Regions from separate parts of the Salinivibrio sp. YCSC6 genome, predicted to be linked through region 2. Evidence: predicted binding sites of a transcription regulator. Region 2 holds the regulator's gene; each other region holds the start of a gene.
The links. Region 2 encodes PurR, which represses purine synthesis genes. Its sites were predicted from a motif close to TNANGNAAACGTTTNCNTNA; they were not measured.
Positions count from the first base shown of each region.

Region 1: a site for PurR is predicted at 2,946-2,965, ahead of glpX (class II fructose-bisphosphatase). Genes of this name have one in related genera too.
Region 3: a site for PurR is predicted at 1,795-1,814, ahead of folD (bifunctional methylenetetrahydrofolate dehydrogenase/methenyltetrahydrofolate cyclohydrolase FolD). Genes of this name have one in related genera too.
Region 4: a site for PurR is predicted at 1,832-1,851, ahead of purE (5-(carboxyamino)imidazole ribonucleotide mutase). Genes of this name have one in related genera too.

Region 1 is NZ_CP039516.1:2,698,513-2,702,711, reverse strand. It holds gene E8E00_RS12585 (DUF3135 domain-containing protein) at 1-132, opposite strand, end outside; gene E8E00_RS12580 (ferredoxin--NADP reductase) at 371-1,114, opposite strand; gene E8E00_RS12575 (metalloregulator ArsR/SmtB family transcription factor) at 1,124-1,744, opposite strand; gene glpX (class II fructose-bisphosphatase) at 1,874-2,881, opposite strand; gene zapB (cell division protein ZapB) at 3,184-3,426, shown strand; gene rraA (ribonuclease E activity regulator RraA) at 3,478-3,996, opposite strand; gene E8E00_RS12555 (1,4-dihydroxy-2-naphthoate polyprenyltransferase) at 4,116-4,199, opposite strand, start outside.
Region 2 is NZ_CP039516.1:1,596,278-1,600,476, forward strand. It holds gene E8E00_RS07275 (iron ABC transporter permease) at 1-785, shown strand, start outside; gene E8E00_RS07280 (heme ABC transporter ATP-binding protein) at 782-1,558, shown strand; gene purR (HTH-type transcriptional repressor PurR) at 1,819-2,823, shown strand; cyclic di-GMP riboswitch class I at 3,004-3,106, shown strand; gene E8E00_RS07290 (TfoX/Sxy family DNA transformation protein) at 3,214-3,807, shown strand; gene lpdA (dihydrolipoyl dehydrogenase) at 4,092-4,199, shown strand, end outside.
Region 3 is NZ_CP039516.1:766,118-770,316, forward strand. It holds gene E8E00_RS03390 (response regulator) at 1-831, shown strand, start outside; gene folD (bifunctional methylenetetrahydrofolate dehydrogenase/methenyltetrahydrofolate cyclohydrolase FolD) at 870-1,727, opposite strand; tRNA gene E8E00_RS03400 (tRNA-Arg) at 2,024-2,100, shown strand; gene tig (trigger factor) at 2,446-3,750, shown strand; gene clpP (ATP-dependent Clp endopeptidase proteolytic subunit ClpP) at 4,029-4,199, shown strand, end outside.
Region 4 is NZ_CP039516.1:2,901,226-2,905,424, reverse strand. It holds gene E8E00_RS13585 (type I DNA topoisomerase) at 1-126, shown strand, start outside; gene E8E00_RS13580 (5-(carboxyamino)imidazole ribonucleotide synthase) at 123-1,271, opposite strand; gene purE (5-(carboxyamino)imidazole ribonucleotide mutase) at 1,276-1,758, opposite strand; gene hemF (oxygen-dependent coproporphyrinogen oxidase) at 1,937-2,854, shown strand; gene aroE (shikimate dehydrogenase) at 2,858-3,682, shown strand; gene E8E00_RS13560 (DUF1488 family protein) at 3,679-3,939, shown strand; gene E8E00_RS13555 (gamma carbonic anhydrase family protein) at 3,936-4,199, opposite strand, start outside.

The DNA of each region.
Region 1 (4,199 bases), 1.1 Mb from region 2:
GAGCTGTGGTTGCGTGGCATGTGAGGCATTGGCAATCACTTCTTCACTCATCTTGAGGCGCAAAGCTTCTAAAGCTTTTGGATCGGACTGAGCCAAAGCGGCCAGTTCATCAAAAGAAGGTAGCGTCTTCATAAGTTACTCCTTTATACGCCGTCGGTCAGATGACCGCATTACCAAGGCGTATGAATAACTATGAGTCGGGGGCGTGGGGGGATCAAATTCAGGGTGTCTGAGCCACTTGGCGCTCTGAACGGGAAAGCAGACTGTGGCACAAACAATCCCCTGAAAAATGACCGCTTTTTAGTGCTTATTTTTAACCATAAAAATACAACGGGTTACCGTATGCACCCCAGCAAAGGGGCGCAACGACTTACCAATAGTGCTCGGTGGTAATGTTACCGGGCTTACGGCGTAGGTTTTTGCTTAATCCTTTGCCTTCCAAAATGCTCTTCACTTCTTTGACCATCGCCGGGTTCCCGCACAGCATCACTTGACTATGGTCGGGCTGAAGCGGTAGCCCAACCACGCGTTCGAGCAAGCCATCTTCTAACGCATGGGTGATCCGTCCAGAAAGGGCGCCCGCGGTGGGCTCGCGACTCACGAACGGTTGCACGACTAACTGATCGGGGTATTTTTCTTGTAGTGCGTTGATGCGTGCTTGATAGGTCAGATCCGCCGCGAATCTTACCGCATGCACCAAGATAACCTTTCTAAACCGTGACCAAACATCCCCTTGCTCCATAATCGACAGATAAGGACCAATGGCGGTACCGGTGGCGAGCATCCACAAATGTTGTCCTTGCGGCACTTCATCCAAGGTGAAGTAGCCTGCGGGATCTTTGGTGATCATCACGGTTTCACCCGGCTCTAGCGCATGCAGTCGCGGCGACATGAGTCCATCGGCGACACGTGTGGCATAGACTTCGTGATACTTACTTTGAGGAGGGTTAACAAACGAGTAGGCGCGTTGAATGAGTTTACCGTCGATCTCCATCCCCAGTTTTGTAAACTGGCCGGCGGTAAAGGGTTCAATAGGGGCGGATAACACCAGGCTGAAGAGATCCTTCGTCCAATGTTGGTTCTCCACAACTTCAGCCTTGATCCAAGTGGCCATATTACCTCCTCACGTCTTTTCTCCGATTCGATATGTACAGCGACGTTGCCCGGACACGATGTGCTCTTCGCGCTCGATACGGTAAGCATTACCTAAAAGGCGTTGAAATAATTGTATTTCTGAACGGCAAAGCGCCGGACACGTTTTGGCTGCGTGGCAGATAGGGCAGTGATGTTCAATCAATATGTAGTCGGCGCCATCCTGTTGGAGCTCGGCCATATACCCCTCGCTCTCTCTAAGATACGCCAAGGTTTGCAATTTAGCCTCTAAATTATCGCAATCTTTTAGTGCATCTTGATATTGCGCAAGGGTTCGCGCTTCTCGTTGCGCGATCACTTTTTCGACGCCCTGCTCGCCAAACACGTCTTGGACGGAGTCAATCAAGGTGATCGACAGATCGTTATGACTGTCTGCAAAACGGCTATGACCACTGGCGGTGAGCGACCAGTGGCGGGTGGGGCGACCCACTTTGGCGCGCACATCTTCGAAATCAACCAGCCCGTCTCGCTCAAGGCTCTGTAAGTGTTGGCGCACGCCCATCGTGGTCATCCCCAGCGATTGCGCGAGGGTTTTTGCGCTGACACTGCCTTCTCGTTTAAGGGTATCGAGAATGCGATCGGTAGACTTGATGGTAGTGATAGTGATTACCCCAATCCGCTGCCCAGCAGCACACAACTAAATAAAGCAAAGTGTTTATAAAAGGGTAATCGAAATCAATCCACTTGACCAGTCAGGGCAGCACATTGGCTGCCCGCTGAGTTATAAGATGTGATGCTTGATGGCGTCGTCTTTACGGCTTAAATAGTGGGTCGAGCGGATGCGGCGTATGGTACGACATTGACCGCGTACCACCAGGGTTTCTGTGGTGGCCAGATCGCCTTGGCGGCTAATGCCATCTAGCAAGTCCCCTTTGGTGATCCCTGTGGCGGCAAAGACAACGTTATCACTGCTCGCCATGTCGGACAACGTCAGTACTTGGTGGGCTTGGATCCCCATTTCTTGGCAACGGGCTAATTCTTGCTCACCAAAAGCGCGGTTCTCTGGGGTATCGTCTTTGACTTCGTGGCGAGGGAGCAAACGTCCTTGCATGTCGCCGCCTAGGGCGCGAATAACGGCGGCTGACACCACACCTTCCGGCGCACCGCCAATGCCGACCATCACATCTACTTCGCTTTCAGGCATGCAGGTAAGAATTGAGGCGGCCACGTCGCCATCGGGAAAGGCGAAAACTCGGATCCCGCGTTGCTGCATAGTGGCGATGATGGCGTCATGGCGAGGCTTTGCCAAGGTGGCGACGACCAGCGTATCTAGGGTTTTACCTAGGGCGATGGCGATATTTTCTAAGTTCTCGAGCAGGGGCTTGTGCAGATCAATGGCACCTTTGGCGCCCGGTCCCACTACCAGTTTTTCCATGTACATATCCGGCGCTTTTAAAAAGCTACCTTTCTCGCCGGCGGCCAGTACCGCCAGGGCATTCGCTTGCCCCATGGCCGTCATGCGTGTGCCTTCAATTGGATCGACGGCAATATCGACCGCGTCGCCACCCAAGCCGACTTGTTCACCGATATAGAGCATCGGCGCGTCGTCTATTTCGCCCTCGCCAATCACAATTTCACCATCAATCTCGGTGAGGTTCAGTAAGGTACGCATCACGGCGACGGCTGCACCATCCGCTGCATTTTTATCGCCACGGCCCAGCCATTTATAACCGGCAAGGGCGGCGCCTTCGGTGACACGAGAGAAAGCCAGTGCGAGATCGCGTTTCATGAGTACTCCAAGATAAAAGCCACAAAAACTGGTCAGCCCAGTGAGCGCGCGCCAGTTTACCAGAAATAGAAAACGTTTGCGTACGCCTGTGAGCAGGGGATATGTGGAAATACACGTCAGGCGGATCAGGAATAACACCAAATATGCTGGATTTTTGTGCACTTGCGCGTTGGCAAGGCGCGAGAACAGTGGCAGTCTAGCGTGCGCTCGGTACAATAACAGCGGGGTGCACAATCACGTTGCACGGGTTGCTGCTGATGTCAGTAGTAACGGGATCAATCGTCAGAAATAAGGTGGCCTTGATGTCATTGGAAGTATTAGAACAACTCGAAGCAAAAGTACAAATGGCGGTGGATACCATTTCGCTGCTGCAAATGGAAATCGAAGAGCTGAAAGAAAAGAATGACGCGCTAGAGCGTGATGCAGCCTCGGTGAAAGAAAGCCGTGAAAGCCTCGAGCAAGAAAACGCCAAACTGCGTGAAGAGCAAGAGGCGTGGCAAAACCGTATTCGTAGCTTGCTGGGCAAGATTGAGAACGTCGAATAAACAAAAACAGAGCCGATTGGCTCTGTTTTTCTATCCGCGTGAGGCGACGTATTAGTCGTCGTCTTCCTCGTCATCAACGTCGACGCTATCCATGGTGAGCGCGTCGGGTGAGAGGATCACGCCGGTCGTATCTGCATAGACATGATCGTCCGGGAGGAAAGTCACACCGCCAAAGTTGACGGGAACGTCGGTTTCCCCTGTGCCTTGTTCATCCGCGCCGACCGGAATCGATGCCAGTGCTTGAATACCGATATCAATCTCATCAATGGTGTCAACATCACGGACGCAGCCATACACAATCATACCTGCCCAATCGTTATCAGCAGCAAGCTGTGCAATTTCTCCATCAATCAACGCACGGCGCAGTGAGCCACCGCCATCAATCAACATGATCCGTTGCTGACCGTCTTGTTCAGCAAGCTCGCGGATAAGGCCATTATCCTCAAAGCATTTAACGGTTGTAATCTGGCCACCAAACGCACTGCGGCCCCCGTAAGAGCTAAACATTGGCTCCACGACATCCACTTGTTCAAGATACATGTCGCATAGTTCCGAGGTATTGTATTCCATAGTCTAACTTCTTGTTGAGGCAGAAAAAGGCTGACAACATGCGGTTGCCAACAAGGCTAGTCCAAGTATAACGGGCCGATAAGGCTTTGCAATGCAAAAGGGGACAATCTGTGCCCTGATTACACTAACAGCATACCGGTCATAAAAAGGCCATTGGTGACCAGTGCACAACGTACCATGTTTCCCATCATAGGACGCAATGC
Region 2 (4,199 bases):
AGGGGCTTTTCCGCAACCCTCTCGCTGACCCGGGTATTATCGGTGTCTCCGGCGGCGCATCATTAGGAGGCGCACTGGGCTTGCTATTGCTCTCTTGGGGCAGTATCGAGGCCAGCTTTGTGTTTTCGGTGCCTGCCTTTGCGTTTATCGGTGCACTACTGGCAACCCTATTTGTATACAGAATTGGCACAACGTCCATGGGCAGTTCGGTGACCATCATGTTGCTAGCGGGCATTGCGATCAGTGCTTTGTCCGGCGCTGCATTAGGCTTAATTAACTATGTGGCGGATAATCAAACGTTACGAGACATCGCCCTTTGGTCGATGGGGTCACTGACCGGTGCGACTTGGGGACAAATTGTTCTCACTGGCATCGCTGCATGCTTACTCACGGTATTTGCCTACCAGCGCGCACGCCACTTAAATGCCCTTTTGCTTGGTGAAAACGAAGCGGCGTATTTGGGCATTGATGTACACCATTTAAAACGCCTACTCATTGTTGTGACCGCGGCGGGAATGGGCATTGCGGTAAGTGCTGCCGGTCTTATCGGCTTTGTGGGTCTAGTGATCCCACACATTGGACGTTTAATTGCCGGCCCGGATCATCGCACACTGGTGCCCTTATCAGCCATTCTTGGTGCCCTGTTACTGACCTTGGCCGATATTGTTGCCCGTGTCATTGTCGCCCCCGCCGAATTGCCTGTTGGCATTATTACCGCCCTAATGGGGGCTCCTTTCTTTCTATGGCTTCTTATTCAACAACGAAAAGCAGTGGTTCACGAATGACAGATTCTGCCCTTCAAATCTCCAAGCTCAGCTATGCGCTTAACGGCCGTCAACTGCTAAGCGAGATTGATCTCGCCTTTACTGCTGGCCAGTTACACGTTTTACTCGGGCCCAATGGTGCGGGGAAAAGTACACTGTTAAAGCAATTGATTAGCGACAAACATCAGCATGGCAGTGTGCAGTTTTGGCAACAGCCAAAAAGCCAGTGGCAAGGCGAAGAATTTGCCCGACGAGTGGCCTTCCTTCCCCAACATAGCGGGCTCACGTTTGCATTCTCCGCGCAAGAAGTGGTCGAGATGGGAGCAACACCACTACAGGCAAACCGAGAACAGATCGCGGCCCTTGCTAACGAGCAGCTAACGGCATGGGATATTAGCCATCTTGCTCATCGACCGTATCCGATTTTATCTGGCGGTGAAAAACAACGCGTACACATGGCACGCGTGTCATTACAGCTAGCACAAACCGCACCGGACCAAGCGATACTGATGCTGGATGAACCCACTTCGGCCTTAGATATTACCCATCAGCATTACACCCTCAAGCGCTGTCGAGCACTCGCAGACCAAGGAATGACAGTGCTATTGGTGTTGCACGACCTGAATTTGGCGGCGCAATACGCCGACCAACTGCATTTTTTAAAAGCGGGTCGAATCGTCCTATCCGGCAACCCGTGGCAGTGTTTTAGTAGTGATAGAGTGGCAGACATCTACCAATACCCGCTGACCGTTCTGACTCATCCGGAGCATGACTGCCCACTGATCGTGTCTTAATTGATAAATACATCATAGCTGGCTCACAAAACCGTCTGTTGGTCCATTTTCGCTGATCAGACCAATTGCGAGTGTGCGCCAACCTAAGTAAACTGAGAGCGCAACCGATTAGCTATGAGAATGGATGAAATCGGATTCGTTACCTTCGCAACCGTCTGATGTGCCGGGATTGTGAAAGACATCGCCGCTGACGAACAGCGGCGTTTTTCTGTAAGGTCGCGAGTAACGATCCCTACGCATTACTACAAAGAAGAATCAAGATGGCAACGATTAAAGATGTCGCGCGTCTCGCCGGTGTATCGACCACGACGGTGTCACACGTGATAAACAAAACCCGCTTTGTCGCAGAGAAGACGACTGAGAAAGTATGGCAAGCGGTTGAAGAGTTAAACTACGCCCCAAGTGCTGTGGCGCGAAGCTTGAAATGCAACACAACACGTACACTGGGTATGCTGGTGACTAAATCCACCAACCCCTTTTTCGCCGAGCTTGTTCACGGTGTGGAAGACTATTGCTACAAGCAAGGCTACACACTGATTCTCTGCAATACCGAGGGAAACCTTGAAAAGCAACGCGACTACCTGCGTATGTTGTCAGAAAAGCGCGTCGATGGACTCATTGTGGTGTGCTCTGATCTCAACGAAGATTTGATGCTGTTATTAGAAAAAAAACGCGATCTGCCTATGGTCGTGATGGATTGGGGCAGTCACCATATCGATACAGACCGCATAGAAGATAACGCTGAATTAGGCGGTTACCTTGCCACCAAACACTTTATTGATAATGGGCATACTAAAATTGGCTGTATTTCGGGCCAAATGGATAAAAATACCTGTAAGCATCGCTTAAACGGTTATTTCCGTGCGTTAAAAGAAGCCAACATTACAGTGAATGAAAACTGGCTGATTGAGGCGGATTTCGAAGCCGATCAAGCACAAATTGCCGCGAAGCAATTAGCGACAATGTCAGACCGCCCGACCGCTGTCTTTTGTTTTAATGACATTATGGCATTAGCGGCGATTAGTACGTTTAACGAGTACGGCTTGAAAGTGCCAGAAGATATATCGGTGATTGGTTACGATAATATTGACCTCACCGAGTATTTCTCGCCACCATTGACAACGATTCACCAGCCCAAACGCCGTCTAGGCAAAACGGCGGTCAAACTCTTGCTCGCGCGAATTGCCAACAACGAGACTCAGCAGCAAGTGTTCGAAATGCAACCTGCACTAGTGAGTCGACAGTCAGTTAAAACACTATCTTAATGTTTTAATGAAACTTTTATGAAGAGCACCGTCAATGTCTTGGCGGTGCTTTTTTACGCGACGACTCTTCCGGTAGTGCTTTTACTCTAGTTCATCAATTACACCCACCCTGAACCAAGATCACATTTTGTGTGATGGGAGAGGACGACATCGGTGTCTAATTATTATATGCTTAATAGCGTTTGAACAAGGCAAACCATGGCGAAAGCATGGGACGCAAAGCCTCCGGCCTAACGGTAATTTGACATGATGTCAAAATATCAACGGTAGCGGGGTTGCCAACATATCAAAGCTGACAAATTTGATGGCTCGTTGACAATTCTGCGATCTTGCCTTGTTACATTATGACGTCTTTTTTAGGCATTAGTAATTCATCGAGATTTTAATCAAATGGATAAACCAGCTTTAAAGAACGCAATGAAGTTATTTGCCAAATTTGGCAGCATAAAGTCCCGTTCAATGTTCGGTGGATTTGGTATCTTTTGTGAAGACACCATGTTCGCGCTTGTCGTTAACAACACTCTCCATTTACGTGCTGGAAAAGAAAACGAAGCACTATTAAAAAAACAAGGCTTGGCACCCTACGTGTATAAAAAGCGCGGCTTTCCTGTCGTGACGAAATATTTTGCGATCCCTGAATACTGGTGGGATGACCAAGATAAGCTGCTCACAGAAGCTAAAGAGGCGCTGGATGTCGCGACCCGTGATCGTGATTTGAAAAAACAAGCCACACCGTCTCGTCTAAAAGACTTACCTAATTTACGGCTCGCGACCGAGCGCATGCTGAAAAAAGCAGGTATTGAGACGCCTGAAAGCTTACAGCAACAAGGTGCCGTCAATGCCTATAAAGCGCTCCTTTCTGCGCATGAAAAAGAGCTAAGCTTGGAATTACTGTGGTCACTAGAAGGTGCAATTACTGGCAAGCATTGGTCTGTGGTTCCACCCCAACGTCGCCAAGAATTATTACAACATTTAGAAAATTAATTCCTCACACCCCCCATACCTCTCTACCTTTTTTGTGAGCAATGTTCGCGTCCAACACCGCCTTTAAGGCGGTGTCGCTTTTTCTGAACGAGCTAAACGCTCAATAATCCATCATTCAAACTGATTTCTGACAAAATACGAAAGTTTCTTGCGATCGGTCGGGTCTGGTTAAAGGTACGATTAAGGACACAGTTCCTCAATGTAACCGACAAATCAGCCAGTTAATTCAGCTACAGTACCTAAAGTAATAACTGGGACCCATTTACTATCGGACGAGACACAGTATGCCAGTAAAAAAGATATTGCTTGGTTTAGTGGTGGTGGCGCTTGTAACACTTTGGTTCAGTTTAGATCTCAGCCAGTGGCTCACGCTTGAAAACGCCAAAGCACAA
Region 3 (4,199 bases), 830 kb from region 2:
CGCAGCTTACTGGAGCGCCAGTATCTAAATGTGATGGATGCGCAAGATGGGCAGGAAGCACTTGCGATGGTGCGTGCCGATCCGCGAATTTCATTAGTGATCACCGACTTCACTATGCCAAAAATGGATGGGGTTCAACTGGTCAAGGCACTCCGTCAGCACAAAGTCGATGGCCAGCTTGCCATTATTGGTTTATCCGGCGATGACGATCCAAGTTTGACGGCCCGTTTTCTAAAAGCAGGTGCGAACGACTTTCTGGCAAAGCCATTTAACCAAGAGGAATTTTACTGCCGTTTGCACAGCACATTAAATGCGCTGGATACAGAAAGGCGTTTGTTTCATTTGGCAAATACCGACTATTTGACCCAAACCTGGAACCGTCGTTACTTTTTCGAGCATCCTCAAACGCGGAAAAATAATGGCCCAAGAGGGCTAGCCTTGATTGACATTGACCACTTTAAAAAAGTGAATGATAGCTTGGGTCATCACATTGGCGATATTGCGCTGATTGAGTTGGCCAAAGTGTTGAATCGTTATTTCCCAGACGCGTTGGTTGCACGATTTGGTGGTGAAGAGTTCTGTGTACTGTACGGTAACAATTACCAAGGCTTTGAGGCCCGCCTAAACGCGATGCGAGAAGAGCTAGCGGCGACAACGTGGACACCTTACGATCAGGCATTTCAATTTACGGTGAGCATTGGCATGGTGCACGGGGATGCGTCTGTCCATCAGTTGATCCAGCGTGCTGACCATTGTTTATACCAAGCCAAAGCGAAAGGGCGTAATCAACTCGTTAAAGCGTCAGAGCCACAACCGGCGCTGTCGGTGTAAAAAAGCCGGCGGTCAGCCGGCTTCTTATCATCACACGATTAGGCGTCGTGGTATTGCTCACAGGCCATCAAGGTATTCTCAATCAGTGTTGCCACCGTCATTGGGCCAACACCGCCGGGAACAGGCGTGATATGGCTTGCCTTTTCGTATGCCACGTCATAGTCAATATCACCGATTAGCTGGCCGCTATCCATGCGATTAATTCCTACATCAATCACAATCGCACCGGGCTTAATCCACTCGCCAGGAATAAATTTAGGCTTACCGACGGCGACCACTAACACATCGGCTTGACGAACATGTGCTTCGAGATCTTGGGTAAAACGATGGCAAGTGGTCGTGGTACATCCGGCGAGTAGCAACTCTAGTGTCATCGGACGGCCGACAATGTTTGAGGCACCGACGACAACGGCATGTTTGCCACGCAAAGGTACGTTGTAGCGGTCAAGTAAGGTGATGATCCCTTTTGGGGTACAGGAACGCAGGGTTGGCATACGTTGGCACAAACGGCCCACATTGTAAGGATGGAAGCCGTCGACGTCTTTGTCGGGACGGATACGTTCAAGGACAGAGGTAGCATCAATGCCCGCAGGTAAAGGCAGTTGCACCAAAATACCATCGATGGTGTCGTCATCATTGAGTGTATCGATCAGCGTCAGTAATTCATGCTGAGAGCAGGTTGACGGCAAATCGTAAGAGCGAGAGACAAAGCCCACCTCATCACAGACGCGACGCTTACTGCCCACATAAACCTGTGACGCTGGATCGTCACCCACTAAAATCACGGCAAGCCCGGGCGCACGGCGTCCCGCTTCTTTACGGGCAGCAACACGTGCTGCGACTTCTCGACGCACCGTTTGCGCGATCAGTTTTCCATCAATGATTTGTGCGGCCATAAGTATCCTTTGGCTAAGAGAGCAAAAAACGGGTCGATATTGTGACAAACTTCGGGCGTAAAAGCTATTGCGCAAACGTTTGCTTTTGGTGGTTTGGTGGCAGAGAAACCGTCAAAGTCATTGTGAATCAAAGGTGTTGTGCTAGATATCGCCTTATATTGATTGGAGGAGCTCCACATAACAGGGCTTTTATGCCGCGCGAACTGGCGTGCTTTTGAGCAACTGATTAGACATTTCGGTGAAAACCGTTGACGACGCCTGACCTCGCTTTATAATCCCCGCTGCATATCTATTTTGCGCCCTTAGCTCAGTTGGATAGAGCAACGGCCTTCTAAGCCGTGGGTCACAGGTTCGAATCCTGTAGGGCGTGCCATTTCTTTCGTTCTCGCTAGCGAAGATAATCTCCCGTTTCTGCTCAAAAGCTAACCAAACAGTGCAAAAACACAAAAAGATGTGATCTTGCCCGGTTGAATTGTGAGATATCACCCCAATTTCGATATTGAAACGCCATCGGTCGCCCCTTGTCTCGACTCAGTTGACGGGTGCCGCTATAATAGCGCGTCTTAATTTTCAGTCTCGGATGAGATAGCTCGATACGCCAATTGCGTGTATCCGGATTCGCAGGGGCTATGACGGATTCATAGCTCGGATGATGACACCAGTAAAAACTGGTCAACATCACTCAGTACCCCTGAGTAAATTTGAGGTTAATTTTATAATGCAAGTTACCGTTGAAACCACCGAAGGCCTAAAGCGCCAAATGACCATCACTGTGCCTGCTGCAAACATTGAAGACGCAGTCACGAAAGAGCTACGCAACATTGCTAAAAATCGTCGTTTTGATGGTTTCCGTAAAGGTAAAGTACCTTTGAAAATGGTTTCTCGCATGTATGGCGATGCAGTACGCCAAGACGTGCTGGGCGAGGTAATGCAGCGTCATTTCATCGAAGCCATCATCCAAGAGAAAACTAATCCAGCAGGCGCGCCAACCTTTACACCGGTAGAGAATGAAGCGGGTAAAGATCTGGTATTCAAAGCTGAATTTGAAGTGTACCCAGAAGTTGAACTGCAAGGTTTGGAAGCGATCGAAGTTGAAAAACCACACGCAGAAGTACAAGACAGCGACGTTGAAGAAATGCTGACTACTCTGCGTAAGCAGCAAGCGAACTGGGTTGAAGCTGACGGTGAAGTAAAAGAAGATAGCCGTGTAACGCTAGACTTCACAGGTACCATTGACGGCGAAGAATTCGAAGGCGGTAAAGCGGAAGGCTTCCAGCTAGTCATGGGCCAAGGCCGCATGATCCCTGGTTTTGAAGACGGCTTGGTTGGCAAAAAAGCGGGTGAAGAATTCACTATCGACGTCAACTTCCCAGAAGACTATCACGCTGAGAACCTAAAAGGTAAAGCGGCGCAGTTCGCGATCAAACTTCACACTGTTGAAGCGCAAGAATTGCCAGAGCTAACTGAAGAGTTCGTTCAGCGCTTCGGCATTGCGGATGGCAGCGTTGAAGGCCTGAAAGCCGAAGTCCGTAAGAACATGGAACGCGAGCTGAAGCAAGCGATCAAAAACAAGATCAAAGAGCAAGTCCTTGACGGCTTGGTTGAGCAAAACCAAATCGACGTACCGTCTGCCTTGATCGATCAAGAAATCAATGTTCTGCGCCAGCAAGCGGCTCAACGTTTTGGTGGCAACATGGACAGCGCATCACAACTGCCACGTGAGCTGTTTGAAGAACAAGCCAAACGTCGTGTTAGCGTTGGCCTGCTGCTGGGTGAAGTGATCAAAGCAGAAGAGCTAGAAGCAGACGACGAGCGAGTTAAAGCTCTGATCGAAGAAATGGCTTCTGCATACGAAGATCCAGCAGAAGTGGTTGCTTACTACGAAAAAGATCAGAAGCTGATGGAAAACATGCGTAATGTCGCGCTTGAAGAGCAAGCGATCGACGCGCTGTTGGGTAAAGCGAAGGTTTCTGAAGCCAACGTTGGCTTTAGCGATCTGATGAACGCAGCACCACAAGCGTAAAAACGCAATAAAAAACGTGGGTGTTGTCATTGACACCCCGTTCATGTATCTGCATAAAATGGCCCTAATGACTTGTCATTTGGGCCATTTTTTCCGTCTAAGGTTCTATTCGACTGTCCGCCAATCATGCGATAGCGAAGGTAACTTTTGCTTAGAAAATTGTCGATGAATCATCCAGCTGCGATCAACGACATAACATTTTAGTGACCTGTTACAGCGTTTTATGCTAAACCTTGGTTAAGGCGAGAGTTAACGAATTCGATTAGGGATATTACGCTATGAGCAATCAAGATAAACACGCAATGCCCCCCATCATGGATGCTTTGGTTCCCATGGTGGTTGAACAAACATCGCGAGGAGAGCGTTCCTACGATATCTACTCCCGCCTGTTGAAAGAACGCATCATTTTTCTCACTGGTCAGGTAGAAGATCAAATGGCCAACCTGATT
Region 4 (4,199 bases), 1.3 Mb from region 2:
GAGCAATGTGGCTTTGCGCTACTGGTGGAACGCAAGAAAGGCGGCAAGACGGTGCATCAATGTGCCGACAAACCCTGCAGCGCGATTCAAGGTGAACCGGCTGCAGAATCGGAAAGCGAGGGTTAATCGGTTTGCGCGGCGAGAGCCAAGGCAGCCGACTTTAAACCGTGAAAAGCATCGTCGGGGAGGTAGCTGGCGAGGCTGGCTAACTTGGTGGCAAGCGCTGCGTTCGATGTGGCCGTGACATTAATATGGCCCACTTTGCGCCCCGGACGAGGCGTTTTGTTATACCAATGCACATGGGCATCACGATAGGTCGCAAGCGGGACACTGCCTTGGCCTAAGATATTAATCATCGCTGTTGGCTGGATTAACTCGGTCGGGCCAAGGGGTAAGCCGCTGACGGCGCGCAGGTGGTTTTCAAATTGGCAACACGCGCTACCTTGCTGTGTCCAGTGACCGGAGTTGTGCACCCGAGGCGCTATCTCGTTCACCAGCAAGCTGCCGTCTACATCAAAGAATTCCACCGCAAGCACCCCCACATAGTTAAGCGCGCTGGCTATCTTTTCCAACATGTCCGCGGCCTGTGTTTGCAAGGCATGCTCATCCGGGCGCACCACAGACAAGGTTAATATCCCATCATGGTGGTGGTTTTGGGTCAGGCTATAACTGGCAAATTCACCATTCGCGCCACGCACACCAATCAGTGACACTTCTCGGTCAAAGGGGATCATGGCTTCGGCAATGATGGCTTGGCCATCGCGTTGCTCTGGCACGCTAAGAAAGGCGTCGAGCTCGGCCCATAATGCGTGAAGATCATCGCCGTCACGATAGCGCCACTGTCCTTTGCCGTCATAACCATCCAAGGTGCTTTTGAGGACCAAGGGTGCCCCCAGTGCGTCGACCGCCTTTTCTAAATCAGCCTGTGTATACACCACTCGGTATGGCGCATTGGCGACGCCTGCTTGCATCAGCAGGGCTTTCTCAATTTGGCGGTCGCCACCGGTTAGAATCGCCTGAGCACTGGGGCGTAACTTCCCGCTTTGCTCGCATTGGTGCAAGATATCAGCGGGGATATGCTCAAATTCCGCGGTAATAATATCTGCGCCAGCGATGGCCGTATTGAGGCCGTGCCCCAGTGGTTGCAGCGTCAGTGGGTGAATAATGTCGCCACTACGCACATCATAGGCGCTGACGATAAGATTGAGCGGTGCGCCGGCCAAGGCCATCATCCGAGCCAGTTGTCCCGCGCCTAACACCAGAATATTCATGGCCTTAGCCTTGTGGGTTGGGTTGAGCGAGAACGGCCTCAGTCTGCGCTTGGCGAAACGCATCCACTTTTGCCATCAAATCAGGGTCGGCCGTTGCGAGAATTTGTGCCGCAAGGAGCCCTGCATTCGCGGCGCCTGCGTCACCAATGGCGAGCGTGCCCACAGCTACACCTTTGGGCATTTGAGCAATAGAAAGCAATGAGTCCATCCCCTTTAATGCTTTTGACTGGACCGGAACGCCGAGCACCGGCAGGCTGGTGTGTGCGGCGGTCATCCCAGGCAGATGGGCGGCACCACCGGCGCCGGCAATAATCACTTTAATCCCGCGCTCGGCCGCTTGTTGGGCGTAGTCGGCAAGTAACTGTGGTGTGCGGTGGGCAGAGACAATACGAGTTTCGTAAGGGATGGCAAAGTGATCCAACATAGCCGCTGCATGTGTCATGGTAGGCCAATCGGATTGCGAGCCCATGATGATACCGACAGTCATAATACGTCCTTCTTGATGACAAGCGTGAATAAGATAAGCTGAGCGTGACGCGAATTATACCCAGATTTCATCGTGAGGAAAACGTTTGCGTCAGCGGTGGGGGATGAAATTCCGTCAAGATCCCACTGCGTGGATCAGGTAAAGTAAGCACATAGTCTCAGTAACAAAGGATGTGAGCGTGGCACACGGTCAGTCGACAATTGATAAGCAAGCCGTGAAGGCTTTTTTCCTCCAACTTCAAGATGATATTTGCCAACAGCTTGCGCAAGAAGATGGTCAAGCGCGTTTTATTGAAGATGCGTGGGAGCGTGAGAAAGGGGGCGGTGGCCGCAGTCGCGTCCTGCGTCAAGGCCAAGTATTTGAGCAAGCGGGAGTGAACTTCTCGCACGTATTTGGCGATCAAATGCCTGCCTCGGCGACCGCGCACCGTCCAGAGCTTGCTGGGCGCTGTTTTGAGGCCATGGGGGTGTCGTTAGTGATCCATCCTCATAACCCGTACGTGCCGACCTCGCACGCAAACGTGCGGTTTTTCATTGCCGAAAAAGAAGGTGCAGATCCTGTGTGGTGGTTTGGCGGCGGCTTTGACCTCACACCTTTCTATCCGTTCGAGGAAGACTGCCAGCACTGGCATCAGACCGCCAAAGCCTTATGTGCGCCCTTTGGTGATAGCGTGTACGCTGATCACAAAGCATGGTGCGATCGCTATTTTTATCTGCCCCACCGTGATGAAACCCGTGGCGTCGGCGGGCTTTTCTTTGATGATTTGAACCAATGGCCATTCGAACAGTGCTTTGCCTACACCCAAGCGGTTGGAAAAGGCTTTATCGATGCCTACCTGCCGATAGTACAGCGCCGCAAAGCCATGCCTTATGGTGAGCGAGAACGCGATTTTCAGCTTTATCGCCGCGGACGCTATGTCGAGTTTAACTTGGTGTATGACAGAGGCACGCTATTTGGCTTACAAAGTGGTGGGCGTACCGAATCTATTCTGATGTCGATGCCGCCGATGGCGCGCTGGGAATACAATTGGTCACCTGATGAAGATGCACCGGAAGCGAGGCTTTATCGCGACTACCTTAAACCGAGGGAGTGGTAACGGATGACCGATCGTTATTGCGTGGTAGGCCACCCGATTGGCCACAGTAAGTCGCCGCAGATCCACGCCGCATTTGCGACGCAAACCCAACAAGATATCGACTATCAAGCCATTGAGGCGCCGCTTGAAGGCTTTGTAACCACCATGCAGGCGTTTTTTGCGCAAGGAGGGCGCGGCGCCAATGTGACCGTGCCTTTTAAACAGCAAGCGTATGAATGGGCTGATACACTGACAGAGCGTGCCCGCCGCGCCGGTGCCGTGAATACGCTGGTTAAGCAAAGCGATGATTCCCTACTGGGTGATAATACGGACGGGGCAGGTTTGGTAACTGACTTACACTACCACCATGTGGCACTGCGCGATAAGCGCATTATGGTTGTGGGAGCAGGCGGTGCAGCAAGGGGTGTGTTGCTTCCTTTACTGGAGCAAGAGCCAGCATTGCTGATGATAGTGAATCGCACCGAGCAAAAAGCCCAGCAATTAGCCGCTGCATTTGGTGAGGCCGGACCGATCACCAGTCATGCCGTGGATAAACCCATGGCGGCGCCCGTTGATGTGATCATTAATGCGACCTCGGCGAGCTTACATCAAAGCCATCCCCCTCTCCCGCAAGGAGCGATTGGCCCAGCGACCACTGTCTATGACATGGTGTACCAAGCTGGCTGTACAACCAGCAACCAATGGGCGCAACGCCAAGGAGCAGGGCGATGTTTAGACGGCTTGGGCATGCTGGTGGAACAAGCGGCGGAAAGCTTTGCTATATGGCGTGGCTGTCGGCCGCAAACCGAACGTGTGCGCGAGCAGTTAAGAGAGGCACTTAGTCGATGAATCAATCCCTTATTCTGGCTGCGGACGAAGCGCAGGTCGATACCGCAAAGGCGCGTGTTTGTTTCTACGGCCAACTTAATGGTGCGTTATTAACATGCGCTGTCCGCTTTGCCACCTTATCTGCGCTCGCCGGCTGTGCGGTAGACTCGGATAATGCGCAGGCGATTGTCGAACAGGTTTGGTTTGATATTGAAGAGCAAATGGAAGCGGCCATCGAATCAGAAGCGTTTGAACCCGATGGCAGCTTGGTGATCTAGTGCTCGCAGCGGTAGATGTCTTTAGTGTCGACATAGTTTTGCGCTGAGCGTGTAAAATAGGCGCGCTCTTTATCAGTGAGGGGGCGAACCTGTTTGACCGGTGAGCCAACATACAGGTAGCCGCTCTCTAAGCGTTTCCCGGGCGGGACTAAACTGCCAGCGCCAATTAGCACTTCATCTTCAATCACAGCGTCGTCAAGAATAATCGTCCCCATTCCCACTAGAACTCGGTTGCCAATCCGGCAGCCGTGTAACATGAC